DNA from 2 places in the Rossellomorea oryzaecorticis genome. Region 1 is predicted to be linked to the other one. Evidence: riboswitches for the same ligand, from Rfam matches in the RefSeq annotation. Region 1 holds a riboswitch; the other holds the start of a gene.
The links. Region 1 has a riboswitch for FMN ahead of ACKA06_RS09060 (ECF transporter S component). Riboswitches for the same ligand answer to the same signal wherever they lie in the genome.

Region 1 (12,314 bases):
GTTCACGGAAAGAGTGACAAATAAATTCCTCGGGCCTGCAAGGGATAACTCTGTGTCGATTTACTTCATGAGTAACGTTGACAAGGACAGGGAAATGATCATGGATCCCGATCGTATCGAGCAGGTATTGACCAACCTTATTGATAACGCGGTAAGGCACACGCCGGAAGATGGAACGGTCACCGTTTCATTGACAGAAGAAAAAGGCGGTTTTCTATTTCACGTCAAGGACACAGGCTCAGGAATACCTGAAGAGGACATTCCTTTCGTCTTTGAGCGATTTTATAAGGCTGATAAGGCAAGGACCAGGGGTAAATCCGGGACAGGACTGGGGCTTGCCATCGCAAAGAATATCGTAGAAGCCCACAAAGGGCATATACAAGTCCACAGTAAACTGAAACATGGGACAACATTCACGTTCTTTCTACCTTTTCAGCCAGAAATCGATGAATAAACGCAACATAGCTTGAAATTGAAAGAAATGTGACGATAAATCTTGTTACATGGGAAACAATTTTCCCTAAAGAGAAGTCAACAGTAGACACCTTGATAAGCAGGTAATACTGTTGACTTTTTTGGGTAACTGTAGAATTTTCATTGAAAATCTGTTGGATTCTGTAACGTTTTTTCAAAATAATCGACTAATCAGTTGACGGGGAGGGTTAATATGAACTCCGTTTTTGACGAATTATATACAAAGTATCATCAGGATGTATTTAATTTTTTGATCTATATGGTGCATAACCGGCAGCATGCAGAAGATCTCGTACAGGAAGTCTATATACGGGTATTGAAGTCTTACCAGAATTTCGAAGGGAAGAGCTCTGAAAAAACCTGGTTGTTTTCCATAGCGAAAAATGTGGCCGTTGATCATTTCAGAAAACAAAAAAATTGGAAAAACCGCATTCTTGAAAAATTTGACTGGGGTCGGAGTGATCTGGCTTCCGGTGAAACACTTCCGGAAGAAATCGTTTTAGCAAACGAAGAAATTCAAGAGATGTACCAATGCTTGAAGGAGTGTTCGACGGACTATCGCCTTGTAATTATCATGCGTTATCTGCAGGACTTATCGATCAAAGAAACTTCAGAAGTATTGGAGTGGTCTGAAAGTAAAGTGAAGACGACTCAGCATAGAGCATTGAAATGGCTTAAACAAGAAATGACACAGCGGTTGAGGAAGGGGGATGAAAACATTGAAGAAATCAGACTGGAACGACCGTGAAGTGGAAGACTTGCTTAAAAAACTTCCGAAGCTCAATGATGATCGAACCCGCTCTTTGATTTATTCAAAAGTAGAGGAAGAAAGAAGGGCGCCGGGCAGATTTAAAAGATATGTACCGGTCATTGCGGCGCTTGCAGCCTTGTTCATCGTTGTCCTGCTTGCTCCGTCTCTTATCACACAAATGTCAGGCGAAGACAGCGCGATGGAGGGGGCTTATTCCACCGATTCTTCCGCAGGGGATTCCAAAGTTGCTGAAGATCCTCCTTCTGCTGAATCCAAGGCTGAAATAACCCGTGATGACGGATCCACAGAGGAAAACCAAATGCAAATGGCCGAAAAAAGTGATAAGGATAATAAAGAGTTCACAACTTTGAAGGAAGAAGGAAAACATGAAAGGCTTTCTTTGTTCGAAGAGGATATTGACGGCAAGTATTACTATTCCTATGGACTTGTGTCATCAGACGCGATAGCTGTACCAGTTTCAGTTCTCGCTTCTGCCGAAATGGAGGAGAAACAGACGGATTGGGTTGAGCAATATGAAGACATCTCCAGAAAGATCCCGGAGAAAGAGTGGGGATTTCAAGACTATTTCCCGATCAAGGGAGATCTTTCGCTTAGTGAAAACAAAGAAAATGTTTTACTGACATTGGAAGATAATCACCCTTATAGCGGAAGCAGTGCAGTGGAGTCCAACTTTTATCAATCGCTGTTATATTCATTTGAGGACCGGGGGGTGAAGGAAATCACCCTGCTGACGGAAGATGGAAGCGCCCCTGAATTCAGCCACTACGGCAAATTGCCGTCGATTCCGCTTAACCGGGCTATGCATCGCCCATTTTATAGTTATTCTCCTGATGGAAAGGGAAGATATTTGGTTCCTGGCAGCTTAAGCGGGGGAAATATAAAGCAATCGATCGCTGCCATGAAAGAAACGCCATCTGATCTATATCAGAGTGTGATACCTGAACAACTCTCGGTCAATGTTACAGAATCTGATGATAGGGTGATTGTGACGTTCAGTGAAGAACTGGACTTACATTCAATGAAGGAGCAATCCGCACAGGAACTGATAGAGGGAATTCTCCTTACCGCCAAGAGTTCCGGTTATCAAAAAGTTCTATTCCAAAACATCCGTCAGGAAACCTGGAATGGATTTAACTTTACAGAGCCACTGGAAACACCTTTGGCTCCTAACAAAAAAAACCTGAATGAATAGAGTGAATCAAAAGAGGCTGGAACAAAAAAGTGATTTAGTATAAGTAAAACCCGAACTAATTTGCATGAGGTGAGGCAAATTAGTTCGGGTTTTAATTTGTTCATTGTACATTTATGGTTAAGCTCATTCAGAGGCCTCTAAGCTTTATGTTTTGTCTCAACCTCTTTTTCCTTTGCATAAATAATTTTTTTCAAGACAAACTAGCAAAAGGGAAAATTTCTCATATCATATTTTCGGAATGATATACATATAGTAATAAGTATCGGATTTCCCGGCTCGTGGAAAGTTACAGAGTACCTTGAGGAGGACAAGCATGCTTTTAGATTATGCAAGAAGATTATTAATCGTTTTACTTTTGGCTTTATGTGTAAGTATCATGTTCCTAACCGGTAAGGAAGCAAAAGCCATGGATCAAAACACTGAAGGTAAGTGGATTTTTCCAGTGGACGGTGTAATCACTGATTTATACGGAACCCGGGCAGGCACTCATAAAGGGATGGATATAGGAGGGGCGGCCGGCTCCCCTGTATATGCCTCCATTGGAGGGATCGTGAGCAAGTCGTATTATTCAGAAAGCTATGGACACGTTGTGTTTATCACTCATGAGAATGGATATGAAACGGTATATGCACATTTAAATGACAGAAGTGTTGCTGAAAATGATGTGGTGACATCAGGTGAACAAATCGGCCGTTTGGGAAATACAGGCAGGTCCACGGGAGCCCACTTGCATTTTGAAGTTCACCAAGGTGAATGGACATTGGACAAAAAGAATGCAATAAACCCTTTTGACATTTTTGGAGAGGGGGAAATCGGACAGCTCGTCTTTGCCAAAGGTCAGGATCCGTATCAAACATTTGAAGCATCGGTAAACGTCCATCCTGCTGATCAAAAAGCAGCAGAAAAGAGGAACGTAATCGAACGTGAAATCATACATATTGTTAAAGAAAACGAAACTTTATGGGGAATATCACAAATTTACGGATTATCTGTTGATCAAGTAAAAGTGTGGAATGGAATGGATGCAAAAAGTAATGTCATCTTTCCTGAACAGGAGCTTAGAATCAAGGTTGGAAGTTGATTGTTTCGAATTCGAAACATTCTCCTTCCCAATTTAATGACTTTTATGTATAATGAACATGTATAAAAAAATAAGATTCGTCTTCGGGGCAGGGTGAAATTCCCTACCGGCGGTGATGAAACACTCGATGTTTCTAAGCCCGCGAGCCTTTTGGGGCAGGATTTGGTGAAATTCCAAAGCCGACAGTACAGTCTGGATGGGAGAAGATGAAGGTTTTAGCCAAAACGTTTAGAAAATGGGAAGCTGAACGTTTATTTGGACACGCCTTTTGAAACTCCGGGATGTTAGTTAATCTGGGAGTTTTTTAGTGCTTCAATGGCTGAACGATCTTCTATGTGAGATGAATCTCCAAAGGGAGAGAAGTGCAATGAAAAAAATGACTACGCGTACGTTTGTAACAATCGGCATGTTAAGTGCCATTTCGTATGTATTAATGCTTTTTAACTTCCCAATTCCACCGTTTCCTAAATTCTTGATGGTAGATTTCAGCGATGTACCCGCTTTGATCGCCACCATTACATTAGGTCCGCTTGCCGGCATACTTGTCGAATTATTCAAGAACATCATTGACTATGTCATGACGGGGAGCGACACGGGAGTGCCAATCGGACACTTTGCAAATTTTGCAGCAGGAGTATTCCTGATCTTGCCGACTCACTTCGTATATTCCCGTTTCCATTCCAAAAAAGGGCTGTTGGCAGGATTGGTAACCGGTACCGTAGTAATGAGCATTGCGTTGGGAATACTGAATTATTTCGTCCTGCTACCTGCATATAAATATTTCATGAATTTTGAACTGCCGGCAGGCATCATCATTACGGGAATCGTACCTTTTAACATTCTCAAGGGTGCTTTGGTTACGGTAGTATTCTTATTATTATTCTTTCGACTTCAAGGCTGGCTCTCGAAACAAACACCATTGAACAGAGCCGCTTGATAGCATAAAAAGCCCCGCCAGCAAATGCTGACGGGGCTTTGCTGCATAGAAGCACAACCAACACACAGAAAACAAAAAAGCGATCTTAAAAGATCGCTTTTGTTATGATGAACTATTCGAATTTAAGTGCGTCACCGTCAAATGGTTCGTCTGCAACTTTAATCGAGTCTGTCGGGCAGCCTTCGAATGCATCGATCATGTCATCTTCAAGTACGTCCGGCACTTCCACTGTACCCTGGTTATCATCAAGGGTCACGAATGCAATCCCTTCATCATCATAGTCATAAATATCCGGAGCAGCGGCTCCACAAGCTCCACATGCAATACATGTATCTTTGTCAACGATCGTATATTTTGGCAACGATAAAACCTCCTGAAAAAAATTCTATATATTCAATCATTCATTATACATAAAATGAGTTAGAAAAATAACCTAATTTATATTTTATAGAGGAAAGTAGAACATTTCAATAGTTAGGTCCGTTATTTATTATATTTATCCTAACTGCATAAAACAAAACATCAGAAGACATGAAATTCATGGTACAATATTTGACAATAACCTGCAATTCCAGAGGAGAAATCCCATGACTTATTTTCAATTAATATTATTATATTGCTTCAGGCAGTTAAATGGTGAACGATCTATATACTCGGCCTTTCATATTTTAAAAGGTAAAAAGTCGTCCCAGTCCATACAGGATTCACATTTATTTCAATTACAGCCATTTTTTCTGTCGCTCCCCAATCTGTCCAGGGATTATTTTGATGAAAAAGTGACGGGGTTGGAAGAGCACCAATTCATTCTACTTAGTGAAGAATCAAAAGCCGTTCTGACTGAAAAAGGGGAAGCGGCATTAAATCAGCCGGCAGCTTTCTTTCCCTCCAATATGAATGGGCTCGTCTATGGGGACAGGAGTATTGTATTTTGGAGAAGGTTGAATTTATTGGTTCAGGTCCTCTCAAATATGAACCATAAAGAGTTGTCATATTATCCAGTTCAGCGGAGCAGGAATGTCCAGGACTGGATCAAGAGGTTCCTCAAGGGGGTTGCTGACAGGGAAAGACTTGCGGCTGGGTTATTCAAGGAACTCCATGATATATTAAATGATCTAGACCAAGAAGAAGATCCTTCCATCCTGGTTTACAGATTGACCGGCTTCCAGGATTATGGTTTGACGGAGGTGCAGACGGCGGAAAAAATGAACCTGACCGGGGAAGAATACCGGTTCAGATTTCTTAATCTGCTTCATGGATTACTTTCAAAAATAGATCAGCACAAAGACAAGTACATCATTTTATCTTATCTCAGTACCGTAAGCAGTAAGCAGAGGAACTTGACGCTTTCGACTGCAAAGACTTACGATTTGTATAGTCAAGGGTATTCGATTGAAGACATTTCACGAATCAGAAAGCTGAAAGTGAATACAGTAGAAGATCATTTAATCGAGATTATCTTAACACATAATCATTTAGATACAGACTGCTTTATCCCAGCTGCTGAATTAAAGAAGGCAGCTTCGGTCATGAAGGAACTGGGTACGAGGAGACTGAAGCCGATAAAGGACAGGCTGCCTCATTTGACCTATTTTCAAATAAGGATCGCTATTGCAAAGGCGGGTGGTAAAAATGGATCTCCTGCAAGAGCTTAAGGAGAGATTTGGTTATCATGATTTTAGGCGTGGACAGAAAGAAGTGATCGAATCTGTTCTCAACGGTTCGGATACATTGGCGATGCTTCCCACCGGAACGGGTAAATCCCTTTGCTTCCAGCTGCCTGGATATCTGCTTGAAGGACAGGTCATCATCGTTTCCCCTCTCCTTTCTTTGATGCAGGATCAGGTGGAGCAAATGCAAGTTAAAGGGGAAAAAAATGTCATTGCTCTCAATTCCTTCTTATCTTTTCCTGAAAAGAAGCGGGCTATCGAAAGGCTGCACACATATAAATTTATTTTCATATCCCCTGAAATGCTCAGTAACCCTGATATCAGGAAAGCTGTAGAGACCTTGACCGTGTCCTTATTTGTCATTGATGAGGCCCACTGCATATCACAATGGGGACCGGATTTCCGGCCGCATTATTTACAGCTTGGAGAAATAAGGAGGGGATTGGGAAACCCGCCTGCCCTAGCCTTGACCGCGACTGCTACGAAAGAAGTAAGAGAGGATATTAAAAACGTCCTGATCTTCAAGGAACCTGCAGAAATCGTTTATTCCGTAGACCGTCAAAATATTGCTTTGACGGTTGAGAAGGTCGATACCCATCAAGAAAAGGTAAGCAGGCTTATTGATTATGCAGCTTCCTTAACAGGTCCAGGTGTCATCTATTTTTCGAGCAGGAGGCTTGCAGAGGAAATGGCTGTTCTCCTAAGGGAGAAGGGATTTGAAAATGTCACCCATTACCATGGGGGCATGGAGCAGGAAGAGCGCATATTAATTCAGCAGCAGTTTTTAACAAATAAACTGCGTATAATATGTGCAACCTCAGCTTTTGGTATGGGTGTAAATAAGGAAAATATTCGTTTTGTCATTCATTTTCACTTTTCTTCCAGCCTTGAAGCTTACTTGCAGGAAATCGGAAGAGCAGGAAGGGACGGGAAAGAGAGTGCAGCAATCGTACTTTTCACAGAACAAGATCTTTCGCTTCCATTGCATTTGATGGAGGGGGAGCTTCCTTTTGATCATCAAATTGAAGGGTTTGTCACGCTGTATCAATCAAAATCGTCCGATGAATTAGCTTCGTCCTTACAGCTCTCTGAAAGTCAATTCAGATTTTTGGACCATTATGTTCATGATCATTCAGTATCTGAGATGAACCGGCAGATCCACAATATTAAGCAGCTGCGGGATGAACGGCTGATATATAAGAAAGAAAAACTGATCTCAATGGTAAAATGGCTTCATAATGATTCCTGCAGGAGGGAAGGCATCCTGCGGTATTTTGATGAGAAAATGAAGAATAAACCTGAAGATTGCTGTGATAACTGTGGTTTTGACGTGAAAGACCTCCATACATATGACACAGGAGAAGAAGTGCAGGAAATCCAGGAGATGGATTGGGAGCAGAGACTGGAAAAAATTTTAATAGGATAAGTGATGTGGATGAAGAAACAAGGCGATATCATCAAGGAGCTCACAAAAAAACAATTAACGTTTCATTTGTTTTTTACTCAAATTGTACTATTAACGATTGCCCTCTTTTTAGGTATATTGTTATTTGAAGATTGGTCCACTTTTGGAAGTCAGTTCCGTTTGACATCATCCATCTGGACTGTAGGATTATCTTTCGGATTGATTGTCGTCATGTTGGATCTCGTATTGATGAAGTACCTTCCTCCTAAGTTTTATGATGATGGAGGGGTGAATGAAAGGATATTCTCAGAACGGAATATAGGTGAAATTGCCCTCCTGGCATTCGTCATTGCGGTCAGTGAGGAAATCCTCTTCCGGGGGATCATACAATTTCACCTGGGACTTATACTTTCCAGTATCATTTTCGCTGTCATTCACTTTCGCTATTGGGCTCATTGGTTCCTTATCATGAATATTGTTGTTTTAAGTTTTTGGATCGGCATGATTTATGAAGTGACCGGGAATTTATTGGTCACCATTATGATGCACTTTATCATTGACTTTTTATTAGGGATTTACATGCGTTTTAAGTCAAGTAAAGCAAGAAAAGAAGGGATGTCTCATGAGCAAAGACCCATTTCGTGACCTAGCAGATAAATCAAAACAGAAAATTGAAAGGGTTCAAGAGGAACCTGCTCCTAAAAAAAGGGAACCCCTGCCACCGAGAAGTGAATTACATCGAGAAAAGAAAAAAAAGAATAAAGTAAAACTGAAGTATCCATTAATCAGCCTATTGCTTTTATTTTTTATATTAATGCCTTTAACAGTTTTCAGCATATATTCATATTTTGATAACCGGAATGAGCCTTTGACGGTCTTTTCCGAAGAAAAGAACGAAGTACAGGAAGTCCAATACGAAGGCGGCGGTGACGATGGGGAGAAGGCGGCCGCTGCTGAAGAAAACCCCGACAGTGAACAGTCTGAACAAGAAGAGACGGCTGCATCAGCCAAAAAGAAGCAGAATGATAACGCAGGAGAAGAAGAATCGAAAAGCGGGAAAAAACTTCCTGCTGCAAAAGCCGCAGAAGTGGAGGAGCCTGCAAAAGCCGAAACTTCAGAATCTGCACCAGAGTCCAACCCGGAACCACCGGTACAGGAAACAAATACAAAGGTCATCTATCACACTGTACAGCCAAGTGAAACAATTTTTCGCATCGCGATGAAATACTATCATTCCCAGGATGGAATAGAGATTATTAAAAGCGCTAATAATCTCACGACAAATGAAATTCAATCGGGACAGGTCTTGAAAATACCTCTTTCCCGGTGAATACTGCCCCGCTAAAAAGCGGGTTTTTTTATTGCCTGAAAATAGGGATTTTAATAAAGTACGATTCTATACAAGTGGACAAGTTCATAGAATGATAGAAGGGAGGGATGTGATATGCATGACTCAATCAGGGGTTTTGAAGATTGGACGGATCAAGCTACGAAACAGATGCTGCAGAATCTGATCGAAAGAAAACAAAAGTTTGACCGCGCGAAAAAAATGCATGTATCTATCTTGTGGCTTTCCGTTTTTACAGCATTTTGCTTTCTGTATTATTTAGCCAAGTCTGTGCTTGGTCCTTACTCATACTCTTTTGGCGCAATGTTTTCAGTCTATGTATCACAATCGGTCCATTTATATCTGACGGTATTTATAGGGGGGCTATTCGGAGCGGTCAAAGTCCTTCATCAGCTGAAAGAGAAAAAAGAAAAGGAGTATCAGGATTTGCGCAAGGAAATCATAGACAGGAGCAAGGACCTCTGGAAAGAAGATGCCTGGAAAAAGAGGCACGAGGTCTTCGATAAGATGAAAAGCCAATTCGATATCAATCTCTATCATGGGAGTAAGTAATAATAGCGGGGCAGGCTGCAGGAGCTGTATGAATAAAAGCGTTCGACAGGCTGGCCTGCCAAACGCTAAGAGGTTCATGCATATCAGAAGAATCTCTTTTTACCTTGTTCATCTTTAAGTATTTCAGCAGCTTCCCTGAATCGCTGCGAGTGAATGATCTCTCGTTCGCGAAGATACCTGAGCCCGTCATTCAAATCAGGGTCGTCACTTAAATTGATGATCCACTGATAGGTTGCCCTGGCTTTTTCCTCCGCTGCAATATCTTCATAAATATCTGCGATCGGATCTCCTTTGGCCTGGATATAAGATGCCGTCCAAGGGACCCCTGATGCATTATGATAAAAAAGTGCACTGTCATGACTGGCATAATGGGCATCAAGTCCGGCTGCCTTCATCATTTCAGGTGTAGCATCCTTGGTCAATTTATAAATCATGGTTGCAATCATTTCCAGATGTGCAAATTCTTCCGTTCCAATATCTGTGAGCAATCCGATTACTTTATCTGGAATCGTATACCGCTGATTCAGATACCGCAGTGCAGCTGCCAGCTCTCCATCTGCACCCCCATATTGTTCCACAAGATATTTTGCTAGTGTCGGATTGCATGTACTTACCCTGACGGGGTATTGCAGCTTCTTTTCATATGTCCACATATGAATGGATTCCTCCCTTGCTTAAGATTAAACCTGCCATGGCCACGGTGCCTCTTTCCAGTCCCATGGGTAATTTGAATAACTGTATCCAAAACTGGTCAGCGGGCCGAACTCTTTTTCAAACTTCTTTTTAATTTGTTTTCTTGTTTTTACGTACATATTGTATTGAGAAATCGCATCATGATCATCTGGGTGGGTATCAAGGTAAAGTGTCAAATCAACTATTACGAAGTCAACGGCTTGTAACTCCTCCATGATTTCATAATAATGTGCAGGAAGCTGTTTCATGGCTTTAATCTCCCTTCATTTTTTCATAGGGGCTGTAGTAAGGGTCATAAAACACTTTCCATAACGTCCCTTTCCTCAGTGCCTCCTTTGGTGCATATTGTTCCAGATTAGGAGGCTGAAACCCCAGGAAAAGGTTCGGGGGGGTCGAGTAAACCTTGGTCGTAATCGGTTTACATGGGTCAAAAGGGCTGACATAAGGGTGCCAGCTTCTATAAAAATCATGCACAAGTATCCCTCCTGTTTAGAAATTCCTTCGTAACAATATATGAATGAGTCTTAAAGAACATGTTAGAAAAATTAATAGCCTCCTGAAAGAAGGGATTTCAGTAAAAAATGTTGAATAATTTAAGCGTAGGAAATAAATAAAGAGGTGGTTCAATTGTTCGTAAAAAGTGCCATGATTCCAAAGCATAAATGCTATGTCGTCAATGAAAATGACTCAATCGGAAAAACGCTTGAAGTAATGGAGCATCACAAGATAGACGGACTTCCAGTATTATCGGGAGAACAGTATGCTGGTGTTGTGACCCGTTACAATATTTATCAGAATTTCTTTTTGTCAGGTATGGAAAGAGAGAAGTTCCTGAAAGAAACAAGGACGGCCGATATCGCCATCCATCAGGATAAATTCCTGGTTGAAAGCAATGTGTTCGAAGATACATTAGTTGAATTGCAGGACTTTCCCATCTTATCTGTCATTGACGAAAACAGGAACTTCCTGGGCCTCATAACCCGCTATGATGTACTTGATCAATTCAAAAGTGCATTCGGGATGGAAAGGAAGGGAGTGAGGATTGCTTTCACATCCGTTGAGACAGAAGGAAGGATCGCACGACTCGGGGATATTATCCAGCAATATTCAGAATCGGTCATTTCCCTTGTCACATTCGATGCGACAGATAAACTGCTTAGGCGCATCGTCCTGAAGATCGAAAAGAAAGATAACATCGATAAATTCATCAATAAACTGGAGAAATCAGGTTTCAGAATCCTTCACATTAAGGAAGAAGAATAAGGCATAATAAATTTCAATCATTCACTGTATGAATCAAAATCCTTCTCATAAGATTTATGGGAGGGATTTTATTATGCATTATATTTACAGGCTGATAGGTTCATTTATATTAGGATATTTATTCATTAAATGGTTTCCGGAAATTGAATCAAATGAGGCTTCGGGAGTGGTCATTGAACTTGTCCTGCATCCGGTTGAATTTTTTGCATCATCCATCATGTGCATTCTTGGCTTTATTGTACAGGGGACCCTGGTAAAGGCTGAATGCCTATTTTTAATCCGGATGTCCAAGGGGAATTTACATAAAGAACTGTTGATTGTACCTGTCCATGCATGCATGATCTATGGTCTCTCGCTGTTTGGTATTTGGGAAACTCTGATTTTTTCCTTCTTAGCGGTTTTTTATGGTATTATTTCTTTAGATTTGCGCAGGCAAGGAGGCCATCATGCTTGAAATAATAAGTATTTTATTAATGGGAGGAGCAATACTTCTCCTTTTTATGTATTATGAAGCCCACCGGAATGAAGTAAAGACTCATTCTTTTACATTTCGTGATTTTCCCGGTGATAAGGAAATGACCCTATTCTTTATCTCGGACATACATAAACGTAAACTGGATTCGGACCTGATTGATAAAGTCCGTAATAAAGCGGATTTTGCAGTTATAGGAGGGGACTTGACGGAAAAGGCGGTTCCTTTATCAAGAGTGGAGGAAAACTTGGATAAATTAGCGGAGATCGGGTCTGTTTATTTTATCTGGGGCAATAATGATTATGAAGTGAATAGTGACGAACTCCGAAAGCTGTTCAAGAAGAAAGGGGTTCACGAAATCGTGAACGATTCAGAGACACTCCAAACTGAAGGGGGTTTCGTCAATCTGGTCGGTGTGGATGATGCAAGTACGCAGAGGGCGCTATTGCCCGATGCGC
Region 2 (12,314 bases), 170 kb from region 1:
TATCCAGCATTTCCACTTCGATATCCGGGTGCTTTTTTCTTACCTCTTCCAGCACCTTACGAATAACGATTCCTGTCTTCGCACCTATGATCGTGCCTGAAATCCCCAGTAATTTCATACAATACCCCTCCTATTCTTGTAAAATATGATTATTGGTAAAGTCTGCATTAAATGCAGGACTGAAATCCCAGCCTAGAAGTGCATTAGAGAGGTTGACCTCCCCCTCTGATATAAGCTGACGTATCCGGGTAGAAGATATGATGCTTCCTTGTGAGCATAACACCGGCTTTGTTACGCTTACTTTGAAATATTTTTCGAGAAGTGAAATATCTCCAATTCTGTCTTTACCAAAGCGAAAATCTCCGCCAACCATAATCTCTACCGGATTAAGTTTTTCTAAACTATGGATAAATTCAGACGCGCTTTTCTTTGCATAAACTTCATCAAATTGCGTAACCACTGTATGTTGGACACCTAATTTCTTGAGCTTCCATAACTTTTCGTCCACCGTGGTCAACATTTTTGCGCCTTGAAAAAACACACGCGGGGGAGGGTCAAATGTATACACCACACTTGGGACCTTCAATTTCCTGCTTCTCTGCATTGACTGCCGGATCACGGCTTGATGCCCTCTGTGGACTCCGTCAAAAGCGCCAATGGCAACCACAGATCCAGGCAATTCCAACGATGAATAAACATGTGCTTCCATTTGACTTTCTCCTCCTGTTTATTTGAAGTCTATTTTGTAAGCGCTTCCTTATTGTCCGGCAATGCGCCACGAAGTGCTTCATCAACCATCGTAAGTGGTGTCAGGCGTTTATAGTTGTTATAGAAAATACCTCTCTTGCGGATAGGGTCACCAGTATAATAGCGCTCATACTGGAGCAATCGCTGGCCGAAAGCTTCACCGCATAAATCCCATGCAAGTTTAAATATGCTGACTCTTTCCAGTGAAGAGACACCTTCACGGCCGACATAGTAATTGTCAATTGATTTTCTTAATGCAGCATTTTCAAAATCAGCTCCCGTAGGGGACATCAGCAAACCTCCGGCTCCAACTATCTGAATGACCTCGATCGCTCTAGGATACAGTTTAGGAAGTAAACCACGGATTGTTTCTAATGCTACATAATCCGGCATTGCCTCTCCATGCTCGGTTAATGTATGCTCATATTCAGCTACTTTTAATAACGCTCTGATCGATTCAAGAGACTGGGCAAGCTCGCCTAGCTGCTCCTGAACATTTAAATATCCATCAACCCCAATCGTATCTGCAACCTTCATTGCAACCTGAGTTGCGAATTCCAGCTTAACGAGGCCTCTGACACCTGATTGATGAGCCGGCTGCTGGCCTGCACCTGTCATTGGATAAAGTTTATTGGCTGCTTCTACATTGTTATATAAGAAAACTCTGTCCCATGGTACGACAACATCATCAAAAACAAGCAAAGCATCCATTTCTTCGAATCTGGAAGCAAGGGGATGATCAAAGAACGAACGTGTACCATCCTGCATCGGCTCCCTGCAGATAATACGCAGCCCCGGTGTATCAATCGGAATCGCAAAAGCCAGTGCATATTTTTCATCACCAGGCGCAAATCCCGGGAATGAGTAAATGATCACTTCATCTGTCACCGGTGCAAGCGTCGCAAGCATTTTTGCTCCCCTTACAACCAGCCCATCCGGAGTCTCCTTGACTGCACCTAGATGCGTGTAAGTATCTTTTTGCTCATGCGAAGTTTTACTCCGGTCATTTTGAGGATTAATGATTGCATGCGTCAGAAAAATGTCGTTGTCCCGAATGTATTTATAATAATTGCGGACATTTTCTGCCCAGTTTTTGTTGTATTTTTCGAAGAACCAAGAATTGTAGTACATGGACGTAACAACAACATTCAAGAAATCTGGAGTTCTCCCCATCAATCCAAAAGTTGCCTTCGCATATGCTTCGAAAACATTTCGGCGTTTGACTAAATCTTCATAACTTTTCGGAGTAAGAAACGCATTATTCACCCTCTCGCCAGTTTCCTCACAAACATGTGTGATCTTATCTTGGAATTCTGGATCATGCTGCATGTCATACAGCTTAGCGATTTCAAGGATCGGCTGCTTAAAAACCGGCATTTCAAACAAATTTTCAACCTTTTTACCTGAAAGCCAAACCTCAGGTTTTCGTGCTTTAACTGCTTCAATATATTGAGCTCCAGTCCTGATTCCCATATACACCCTCCTGAAAATTTTATAGGAAATTTCATAATGAATTGTAATATTAATTTTTCAACATAACTGTAGCCTATTTAACGTTTTTTTCAGATTAGTTTTAGAAAAGTCTAAATTATCTAACTTTTATATAGAATTTTTGCTTAAACTCTCCTATGATTATGTTAAATATTGACTTCACTTTTTTGGGAGGTAATATAATGGCCACAGTTTATGAAGAAATTTTTCATTGGGAGGATTATTTAAAGTATGGTACACGTCAATTTTTCAGAAAAAAAGAATGTATCTACAGGCAGGGTAATCAGGGCGAAGGGTTTTATTATTTACAGAAAGGGCTGATTAGAATTGTTACCGAAACAGCATCCGGTAAAGAAAATATGCTTAACATTGTCATACCAAATCAACTATTGGGTGTTCAATCACTCGACCATCAAACTCATTTCACCACAGCAATTGCAGTAAAAAATTCTGTGGTCTATCATTTCTCCTCAGATGAATTCCGAAAACTTATGATTCTACACCCGGAGCTCTTCAAACTCTTTTCAAAAAGTGTCATTCATAAGATGAAAATCCTTTTGGATCGGATTAATTTGAATGCGCTTACATCAGAGCAAAAACTTGCCGTATTGCTTCACAATATTTGTGATGAATTTAAAAATTTCGAGATTCCTATTTCCCAGCAAGACCTCGCCTGCTGCACAGGTCTCACAAGAGTCACTGTTTATAAAGTATTAAAACAATGGAGGGAAGCGGGCATCATAGGAGTAGATAAACGAAAATACTATATAAAAAAACCAGATTCCCTTAGAAACCTGGTTCGTTGTTAATCATTATTCGCATTATTAGCAATCATACTGATTTTAGCATGGTCATTAATAATGATTTTACGCTTGTGCAGCTCTATATATCCTTTCTGTTTCCATTTCTGTACGATTTTGTTCACTGTAATTCGAGAAGTACCAATGTATTTTGAAAAAGCAGTCTGGTTCAGAGAAGTATTCCCGTTTTCTTGTACGAGCTTTAGCAAATAAAAAGCCATCTGCTGTTCAACCGGGCTGTCTAAATGAGCAATGATTTCAGCAAGAGTTCTGAATTTGTATATTAATGAATCCGTATAAATTTCACCTGCAGCTGGTTGGTCCTTACAGATTGAAGCAATTGTATCATTTGAAAAAAAATAAATTATTGAGGGGCAGGTCGTTGTCCCGCTTGTCAAATATGGCTCACCATAAATTCCATGCTCGCCAAACAGCATCCCAGGGGGAACCATGTTAATAATCCGCTCATCCCCTTTGTCGGATAAAAGAGTAACTTTTATTTCCCCCTTTTTCAAATAATAGATTCCTCTCCCGGCTTGTCCCTGATGATACACCACTTTGTTTTTAGCAAACTTGAATAACTGCCCATATGATAAATATGGCTCCCATTTATAACGAAGATTGTCCACCCATTCACCCACTTGCAATTTTGATTATTTAGATAATTATAACATTTATTTAGATATTCATACTAATAGTGAAAACGAGAAGTACATATACTTCACTTGGTCTATTACTGCCCTCAATGATAAGAAACGATAATTACAACAAAAAAACCGATTCCCTAAGGAACCGGTTTTTTTGTTGTTTGGGATGATTTTATTGATCAATCGCACGAACCAGATTCGCCATTTCAATCGCCGACACTGCCGCTTCCCATCCTTTGTTTCCTGCCTTTGTACCAGCTCGCTCGATTGCCTGCTCGATCGTGTCAGTGGTAAGGACACCGAAGATGACCGGGATATCTTCCTGCAATGCAAGACCAGCCACTCCTTTGGCTACTTCTCCGCTTACATATTCAAAGTGGGCAGTTGCTCCGCGGATGACCGTACCAAGGGTGATGACGGCATCATATTTACCGGAACGAGCCAGTTTCTTGGCAATCATCGGGATTTCAAATGCACCCGGAACCCATGTTACCGAGATATCATTTTCTTCGATGCCATGGCGCTTCAGTGCATCTTCAGCCCCGCCAAGCAGCTTGGATGTGATGAATTCATTGAATCTGGATACCACGATTGCCACTTTCAGGCCTGTTCCGACTAAATTACCTTCGTAAATTGTTTTCATTTTTCATTCCTCCAATTAGATAATATAATATTAGAATTTTAATAAATGACCCAGTTTTACATGTTTTGTTTTTAGATACTTTTCATTTTCCAGTTTGGCCGGGATCTGGATCGGCACACGATCGACGATATCCAATCCATACCCTTTTATGCCTGCGATTTTCCGGGGGTTATTCGTTAACAGCTTGATGCGCTTTATGTTCAAATCCCTGAGAATCTGGGCACCAATGCCATATTCCCTCAGGTCTGCCCCGAAGCCGAGTTTATGGTTGGCTTCAACCGTGTCAAAACCCTCTTCCTGCAGCTTATACGCTTTCAGTTTGTTGATCAGGCCGATGCCCCGTCCTTCCTGCCGCATATACAGCAGGACCCCCTGCCCTGCTTCTTCGATCTGGGCAAGTGCCGTGGCGAGCTGCGGACCGCAGTCGCATCGGTTCGAACCGAAGACATCACCTGTAAGGCATTCAGAATGAACCCTGACTAGGACGTCTTCATTTTCTTTCCACTCACCTTTGACAAGTGCGATATGTTCTTTTCCAGTCAGGTTCTCCGTATAGGCAACCGCTTTAAATTGACCGAACTCAGTCGGCAGTTCGATTTCGACCTCTCTTGTGACAAGTTTTTCTTTGCTGCGCCGGTAACGGATCAATTCTTCGATTGTAATGATTTTTAAATCCCATTTTTCAGCAATCTTCATTAATTCAGGGACTCTTGCCATTGTGCCGTCTTCATTCATGATTTCACAAATGACACCGGCCGGTTTGGATCCGGCAATCGTTGCGAGATCAATGGCTGCTTCCGTGTGACCTGCCCGTTTCAACACCCCGCCTTTTTTTGCAACCAGCGGGAAAACATGTCCCGGGCGCTTGAAATCATCCGGCTGTGACAACGGGTTCAGAAGCTGTTGAATGGTTTCCGACCTTTCGAAAGCACTGATCCCTGTCGTCGAAGACCGGTGATCAATACTGATTGTAAACGCCGTTCCGTGTGGATCTGTATTTTCATCCGTCATCGGAGAAAGTTTCAGACGGGTTGAGAGTTCTTCTGAAATGGGAGCGCAGATAAGGCCCCTTCCTTCTTTCGCCATGAAATTTATGACTTCAGGCGCCGCTTTTTCAGCAAGGGCAATGAAGTCTCCTTCATTTTCACGATTTTCATCGTCAACTACGATGACGACCTTCCCGTTTCTCAAATCTTCTACTGCTTCTTCGATTGTATGAAACATCTGGAGTTCCTCCTCGGTTAATCAGCATATCCGTGATTGTTCAAGAATTCATAGCTGATTTTACTTGTACTTCTTTCTTTTCGCTGTGCCTGTTCATAAAATCGGTGAAAATACTTGGCCATGACATCGCATTCCACGTTGACCTTATCTCCTGTCTTCTTTTGACCCAGGACCGTATCTCCCCTCGTTTGCGGGATGAGTGATACCGTGATGGAATCATCGCTCAGTCCAAATACAGTCAGGGATGTGCCGTCGATCGCAACGGACCCCTTCATAATGAAATAAGGTGAAAGTTCTTTTGGTACAGAAATATCTACATAGACGGCATTTTCAACTTGTTCGAGCCTCGTGATCGTTCCTATACCGTCAACGTGTCCATTGACAAAATGGCCGCCGAAACGTCCGCCTGCTGCCATTGCTCTCTCGAGATTCACACGAGACCCGGCCGTCAAATCCCTGAGTGTCGTCGCCTCGAATGTTTCCGGCATCACGTCGACTTGAAACCTGCTGTCAGTAAAAGACGTAACCGTCAAACAAACTCCGTTTATGCTTATGCTGTCCCCGATATGGACATCTTTCAGAATTTTGCGGGCAGATATGGAAAGCACCATCGATGCCGCAGCTTTATTAATTTGATCGATTTTCCCGATTTCCTCTATGATTCCGGTAAACAATTCATCAGCCTTCTTTCATATTGGAGTGTTTTTTTGGGTGAGCCGTTATTTTTATATCAGGCCCGATTGTTTTCATCGAAACGATATTCATCTCAAGACCTTCTTTAATGGCAGATACTCCACTCCCGCCAAAACTGGTATGAGCATCCCGGCCGCCGATGAGCTTCGGCGCCATATAGATGATGAGTTCCTGAAAAGCTTTCTGTTCAAGAAAAGATCCATGGACCGATGATCCGCCTTCTACATAAACGGACTGGATTGAATTCTTGCCTAATTCTTTTAACACTGATTGCAAATCGATCCGTTTATCCGGGAGAGTTATGACTTCACAACCTTCTTGCAGGTAAGGGACCTTGTCCTCTTCCGTAATTGAATCACTCGTCATGATGATCGTCTTACTTTCTTTATCTCTTACAACATTGGACTCAAGTGGAGTTCTAAGGGTATTATCTAAAATAATTCGAATGGGGTTTTTTCCACCTTGGGGCAAACGGGTGGTAAGGTGCGGGTTATCGCGGATGATTGTATTGACTCCAACTAATATCGCGTCATGCCGGTGACGATCATAGTGGACATCGAGCCTTGATTCTTCAGATGTGATCCATTTGCTGTCTCCTGAAGCAACAGCAGTCTTGCCGTCAAGGGTAACGGCGGTTTTCAGCGTCACATAGGGGGTTTGATACTTCATATAATGAAAGAAATGTTTATTGAGTTCCAGTGCTTCTTCCCTGCCTTCCCCTATATGAACCTCCACACCGGCCTGCCGGAGCTGCTCTATTCCCTTGCCGGCTACCAGCGGGTTCGGATCTGTCGTGGCAATGAACACCCTTTTGATTCCGCTCTTAATGATAAGCTGTGAACACGGCGGAGTTCTGCCATAATGAGAACAAGGTTCCAGTGTGACGTATATGTCTGCACCATCTGCCTTTTCACCTGCTGCAGTAATGGCAAGGACTTCAGCATGTCCTTCTCCAGCCTTTAAATGGGCACCCATCCCTGCAATTTCACCGTTTTTAACAACGACGGCTCCCACTGCCGGGTTCGGTGATGTCTGTCCATTGGTGGCCGCGGCCATCGTAAGTGCAAGCTGCATATAATCCTTGTGCTCCATAAGTATACCTCCTCTCTCTATATAAAAATAAAACCCCAAGAAAAATAACTTGGGGAGATTGGCATGACAAATAAACATATTTAATGATACTATTCAGAAAAATCCAATCAATATGGTTCTCTGCTTTCCCATCAATAAATACTGCCTTTCCTTCTCCCATCCAGACTATCACTGTCGGCTTTGGAATTTCACCAAATCCACCGTCTGACCTTAGTCAGCCGGGTCACGGACTGAGAGCTCTTTGCTCATCACCGCCGGTAGGGAATTTCACCCTGCCCCGAAGGAAACCATATTCGATTAACATTATTCTATCATAGTTTTCTACCAGAGTTCACTTCTGATACTCATCTCATTAAAAATTTAAATCATTTGGACCAAAAAATCAAAAAAGGAATGTCCCTTCTTTAAGGAATCATTCCTTTCATTCAAACAAGTTTCCTGCATTCCTCGGCACAGTCGAAGCATGCTGCGGCACAGTCCTTGCAATGCCTGTGGTCGTGTGTATCACACTCTTTTCCGCATGCCTCGCAGATTTCAGCACAAAGTGTTAGAATGCCGGACACAAATTTGCTGCTTCTTTGAATCGCATTTATAGCATATGAACAAATGTCGGCGCATTCACGATCAAGTTCGATGCATTGCATCATACGTTGTTCTTCCTTTAATGACGCATGATAGCAGACATTGCATGCCTCCATGCAGTTCCTCAAGGCAGTCAGGCATTGTTTATAACTTGCATTCATCTTCTCACCTCCAGTACCTGAATAGGATTCCCCATCTCTTTCAAACAATGACTAAGAAGTAAGAAAATAATCTGAATCAACAAGCCATAGGAAAATCAGCAGCCAATCATCCGCTTCTGAATAGGCTTCAAAAAACGTTACATGGCTGTGATGACTGTCGAACAGTCTCTGAAAGCTTTGTGGGAGGAAGCCTTTTTGCAGGGATAGACGGTTTTTTCCTTTATAATTCAAAACCCACCTCTTATTCCCTTTATACAAAAGGATCGTCTCTCCATCTTCTTCATTAACCCATTCAATCGCAGTCAAGCTGTGATATTTGAGTCTATATTCTATGTTTTTTTTCTCATTGGCAATGATGACCCGTCTGCTCCACTTATAAAGTGTTAGAGGTAATTTATCTTTTCGCTGAAAAACATAATGCTTGGGACTATTGATGAGGGAGGTCCTCTGAAGTGAATAACTGGACCAGCCATTTGATTTTAAGTAATAGAAGGCTTCTTTGCTCTTGACTCCTATGAGAGAGTGGCTCGAAACCGGGATTTCTTCATAAAACAGCCGGGTTGACTTCCTGATTTCCTTCTTGATGCTGCGGCTTAAATAGAGGTTCGTCATGGCAGGTATAAACAGCAGCAGCGGAAAGTAAAAAAGTTCTTCTACCACCAGGAGCATACCGACGCCAATCAGCAAATACATAATACCATGATAAAGCAATGTGTGCTGTTCGTTCCTGTATATATGATAAAGGTTCATGAATGCTCGTCCTTTCCACGAATCATTACCATATGTATGTTTGAAGGATAAAAAAAAGACCCTTTAAAGTAATTGGTTCTGTATTGAAGCGAAAACCTCTATTTAATAAAATGGGTTCTAATCGCCGCTATTGATTTCCGTGGAAGACTTCGCTTTCCGCGGGTAGCTTGTGAGCCTCCTCGGCTTCGCCTCCGGGGTCTCACATTAGCTACTTTTCCCGCAGGAGTCTTCGTCTTCCACTCCAATCAACCGCTGGAGTGGGCTGATACCTATTGCAAACACATGATAAGAACGCATATAGACCACAATTCGTCAAAAATCCTAAAGTTAGTTTAATAAATCCAACCACTAGAGTTTCTATTATTGAGATCGGGACTGTCTTGGTTTTCCCCTTATCACTAAATAGTGCAGTTACCAAAGCTAATATCGTTCCCAACATAAAAACGTATGTCCTACATTTCCATCAACCTCCACATCCCATAAGAGAAAATAATATAAAAGTTAACCCTATAATTCTAAGGACACATAACCAAGTAACTTTCTCATTTAAAACCCCAAGAATATTACTTTACTAAATTAGCCAGAGAACAAGGTATTTCAGTTCAAGATTATTCAGTTTCTACGGCAAGAAAGATTATCAAATAAAAAAGAGCGACAAAATCAACTTGATTTGGCACTCTTTTTTACATTGCTATATTTGATTCTACACTCGTCAGCCTCAAGCATGAAATCACTCTTTATGAGGGGGTTGCTTCAGCGGGAGCGATTTCGGCCCATTTCAGGATTTCGCTATGCTTGTTCTTTGCATCCTCATATCCCTGCTCATACAATTCATCCAGCTTATTGGGGTCCTTTTCAATCCTGCTTACCTTTAATGGCAGCCGCGGCTGGATGATGAGGGCCTTTCCTTCTTTCTCTTTTTCCTCGAGCTCTTTTACCGTCTGGTTGTAAACCAGATAGCGATTCATGAGGGTTTTATGAAGTTCCGGGTAGTGCGGGTATTTTCTTTTGATGAAGAAAGAGAACCGGGACGGCTTCTTGTAATAGCCTTTATTCCGGGTGAGAACCACGATATTCTTCTTGAAACCATCTTCTTCCGCTTTGTGAATTGGGATCGGATCGCTGATTCCCCCGTCAAGGAGATGATGCCCGCCGTATTCCACAACTGGCGCAAAAAAAGGAAGAGAGCTTGATGCCCTTATGATCGTTAATATGTCTTCCCCGTAATCATTTCGTGAAAAGTAACGCGGTTCCCCGCTGTGACAATCCGTGGTGCCAATGACAAACTCGGTTTCACTGGATTGAAAAGCTTTATAATCATAAGGAACCAGTTTATTCGGGATTTCATCAAAAACATAATCCATACCGAATAATTCACCGGTCTTCCAATAATTTTTCCAGCTCAGGTATCTCGGATCCCGTATGAAACCTATATTCACCTTTTTATTTCTCCCTGCCTGCCTGGAAATATAAGACGCCGCATTGCAGGCTCCTGCAGAAACGCCCGTAACATAAGGAAAATGCAAATCGTTTTCCAGAAAGTACTCAAGGACCCCTGCAGTGTAAATGCCTCTCATTCCTCCGCCTTCAAGCACAAGTCCTGTTTGGTCAATCATCATGAATAATGCCTCCTGGTCACTGTTGTAACAGGTATAACTTCACTTCCTCCGGATAAAGCACCACATCTTTCAGTCGATGCAGATCAATCCAGCACGGAAGATAAGTTCCTCTACCGGACCGGTATTCTTCCCCTGTCCCACGGCCCAATTCACCTATATATTTTCCTCCAAAAAAATACTTTTGGGAACCATTTTGCTCAAATTCCAGCGCAAGGTAAAGTTCTTTCACTTCAATTCCAAGCTCTTCTTCTGCTTCACGCACGGCTGCCTCTTCGAATGATTCACCCTCATCCACCCCGCCGCCGGGAATGACAAAATATTCATCTTTTCCAATGGTCCTTTTAATCACAGCAATTTTATTCTGCTCGATTATCAGTATCCCTGCCCGGTTCCTCGTCATATAATGTCCCCTTATTCATTGAATTACGTAAGTTCTTTCCGTCTAAATAGATTTGGAGTCAATATCAATAATAACAGACATAATCCCCCTGTACCCAGCATGGCAATGGTAAGATCGCCGGCCCACCCCTGACCGCTCACTATTTCCGGAATGTAGGAAGAAAGCCGTGAAGGAGACCATTTCATCTTTTCTGGCAGCGACCCGGATAAAAAGCTGAGGATAATGGAAACCGCTACCGCAGAAAAAGCTGCTGCCCCGGATGCTTTAACCATTGCACTGAAGAATAAGAGCATCGTCAATAAGAACGTCAGCCACATGCCGTATACGGCCAGTGACTGAAAGAAGGCAGCCGGGGATATATTCTCAAACAATAAATTAATATAATACCAGGTTGAAGCGAGACCAAGGATATAAGAAGTCCATATAAGAAGGAGTGCCGCTGCCCATTTCGAGTATATATAAGCATGAAAGGACACCGGCTTAACAAGAATCATCGCTGCATTACCGCTTTTCCTCTCGCCTGAGACAATCCCCATGAAAGCAAGGATGATTACAAGCACTCCAAGTGTATTCATCTGGCCGAATGTGGACATAAGAATTTCTGCGGAAGAAGGAGGCGGAATCTCTATTACTGCCCCCTCGGGCAGATCCCCCAAGGACTGTAGAATATCGGGCAGATAATAAGCTGTCAAAGGTTCGGTGACCCCGAACAGGATGAATACGATCGGCATCCAGAGCCACTTGAAATTACGGGCAGATTCCATCATCTCTTTTTTAAATAAAACCCATGTGATCTTCATTTATCTCATCACCTTCATAAATAATTCCTCTAAACTTTGATCGCTGCTTCCAAGCCGTACCACCGGCCAGTTCCCCTCGGCAATGATGCGGAATAACCGGCTTCTTCCTTCTTCTATATCTTCCACTTCAAAAATCAGAGACTCTTTTTCTACTTTTATCTGGTTGACCCACGGTAAGTCCTGAAGAATATTCTTGTAATGTACTGCACTTCCTTTGAATTCTATCTTCATGGTTGAGGTCTGATGCTTCGCCTTAATATCGGACAATGGCCCCTGCTCGATCAATTTGCCGTCGTAAAGAAAAAGAACATTGTCACATACTTGCTCTGCATCATTCAGTATGTGGGTTGAAAACAGGATGGTCGTGTGTTTTTTTAATTCGTTCAGAAGATCAAGTACCTCCCTGCGTCCAAACGGATCAAGTGCGGAAACCGGTTCATCGAGGATCACGAGTTTAGGTTGATGAATAAGAGCCTGGGCAATCCCCAGCCTTTGCTTCATTCCCCCTGAATATTGGCTGATCTTTCTGTTTTTTCCTTCATTCAAGTTGACGAGCGTGAGTAATTCTTCACTTCTTTGACGTGAATCGACCCTTGACAGCCCGGTGATTTCACCTGAAAAAGTTAAATATTCCATTCCTGTCATCCACTCGAAGAATGAAGGAT

Region 2: linked by a shared signal. The riboswitch ahead of ribD (bifunctional diaminohydroxyphosphoribosylaminopyrimidine deaminase/5-amino-6-(5-phosphoribosylamino)uracil reductase RibD) and the one ahead of ACKA06_RS09060 (ECF transporter S component) in region 1 are both predicted to bind FMN.

Annotation. Positions count from the first base shown of each region.
Region 1 covers NZ_JBJOSA010000006.1:41,214-53,527, forward strand. Annotated here, with positions in the region: gene ACKA06_RS09040 (ATP-binding protein) at 1-454, shown strand, start outside; gene sigX (RNA polymerase sigma factor SigX) at 668-1,222, shown strand; gene ACKA06_RS09050 (GerMN domain-containing protein) at 1,194-2,438, shown strand; gene ACKA06_RS09055 (peptidoglycan DD-metalloendopeptidase family protein) at 2,752-3,519, shown strand; FMN riboswitch at 3,595-3,731, shown strand; gene ACKA06_RS09060 (ECF transporter S component) at 3,887-4,456, shown strand; gene ACKA06_RS09065 (ferredoxin) at 4,569-4,817, opposite strand; gene ACKA06_RS09070 (helix-turn-helix domain-containing protein) at 5,044-6,108, shown strand; gene ACKA06_RS09075 (RecQ family ATP-dependent DNA helicase) at 6,086-7,549, shown strand; gene ACKA06_RS09080 (CPBP family intramembrane glutamic endopeptidase) at 7,559-8,173, shown strand; gene ACKA06_RS09085 (LysM peptidoglycan-binding domain-containing protein) at 8,151-8,858, shown strand; gene ACKA06_RS09090 (YpbF family protein) at 8,973-9,428, shown strand; gene ACKA06_RS09095 (manganese catalase family protein) at 9,512-10,081, opposite strand; gene ACKA06_RS09100 (spore coat protein CotJB) at 10,109-10,369, opposite strand; gene ACKA06_RS09105 (spore coat associated protein CotJA) at 10,374-10,595, opposite strand; gene ACKA06_RS09110 (CBS domain-containing protein) at 10,749-11,384, shown strand; gene ACKA06_RS09115 (hypothetical protein) at 11,458-11,838, shown strand; gene ACKA06_RS09120 (metallophosphoesterase) at 11,831-12,314, shown strand, end outside.
Region 2 covers NZ_JBJOSA010000006.1:215,566-227,879, reverse strand. Annotated here, with positions in the region: gene ACKA06_RS10090 (NADPH-dependent FMN reductase) at 1-118, opposite strand, end outside; gene ACKA06_RS10085 (FAD synthetase) at 131-709, opposite strand; gene ACKA06_RS10080 (4-hydroxyphenylacetate 3-hydroxylase family protein) at 739-2,220, opposite strand; gene ACKA06_RS10075 (Crp/Fnr family transcriptional regulator) at 2,421-3,047, shown strand; gene ACKA06_RS10070 (Crp/Fnr family transcriptional regulator) at 3,044-3,667, opposite strand; gene ribH (6,7-dimethyl-8-ribityllumazine synthase) at 3,858-4,328, opposite strand; gene ACKA06_RS10060 (bifunctional 3,4-dihydroxy-2-butanone-4-phosphate synthase/GTP cyclohydrolase II) at 4,359-5,552, opposite strand; gene ribE (riboflavin synthase) at 5,570-6,226, opposite strand; gene ribD (bifunctional diaminohydroxyphosphoribosylaminopyrimidine deaminase/5-amino-6-(5-phosphoribosylamino)uracil reductase RibD) at 6,231-7,337, opposite strand; FMN riboswitch at 7,482-7,626, opposite strand; gene ACKA06_RS10045 (four-helix bundle copper-binding protein) at 7,763-8,080, opposite strand; gene ACKA06_RS10040 (hypothetical protein) at 8,132-8,830, opposite strand; gene ACKA06_RS10035 (patatin-like phospholipase family protein) at 9,568-10,446, opposite strand; gene ACKA06_RS10030 (NUDIX domain-containing protein) at 10,466-10,849, opposite strand; gene ACKA06_RS10025 (ABC transporter permease) at 10,873-11,649, opposite strand; gene ACKA06_RS10020 (ABC transporter ATP-binding protein) at 11,650-12,314, opposite strand, start outside.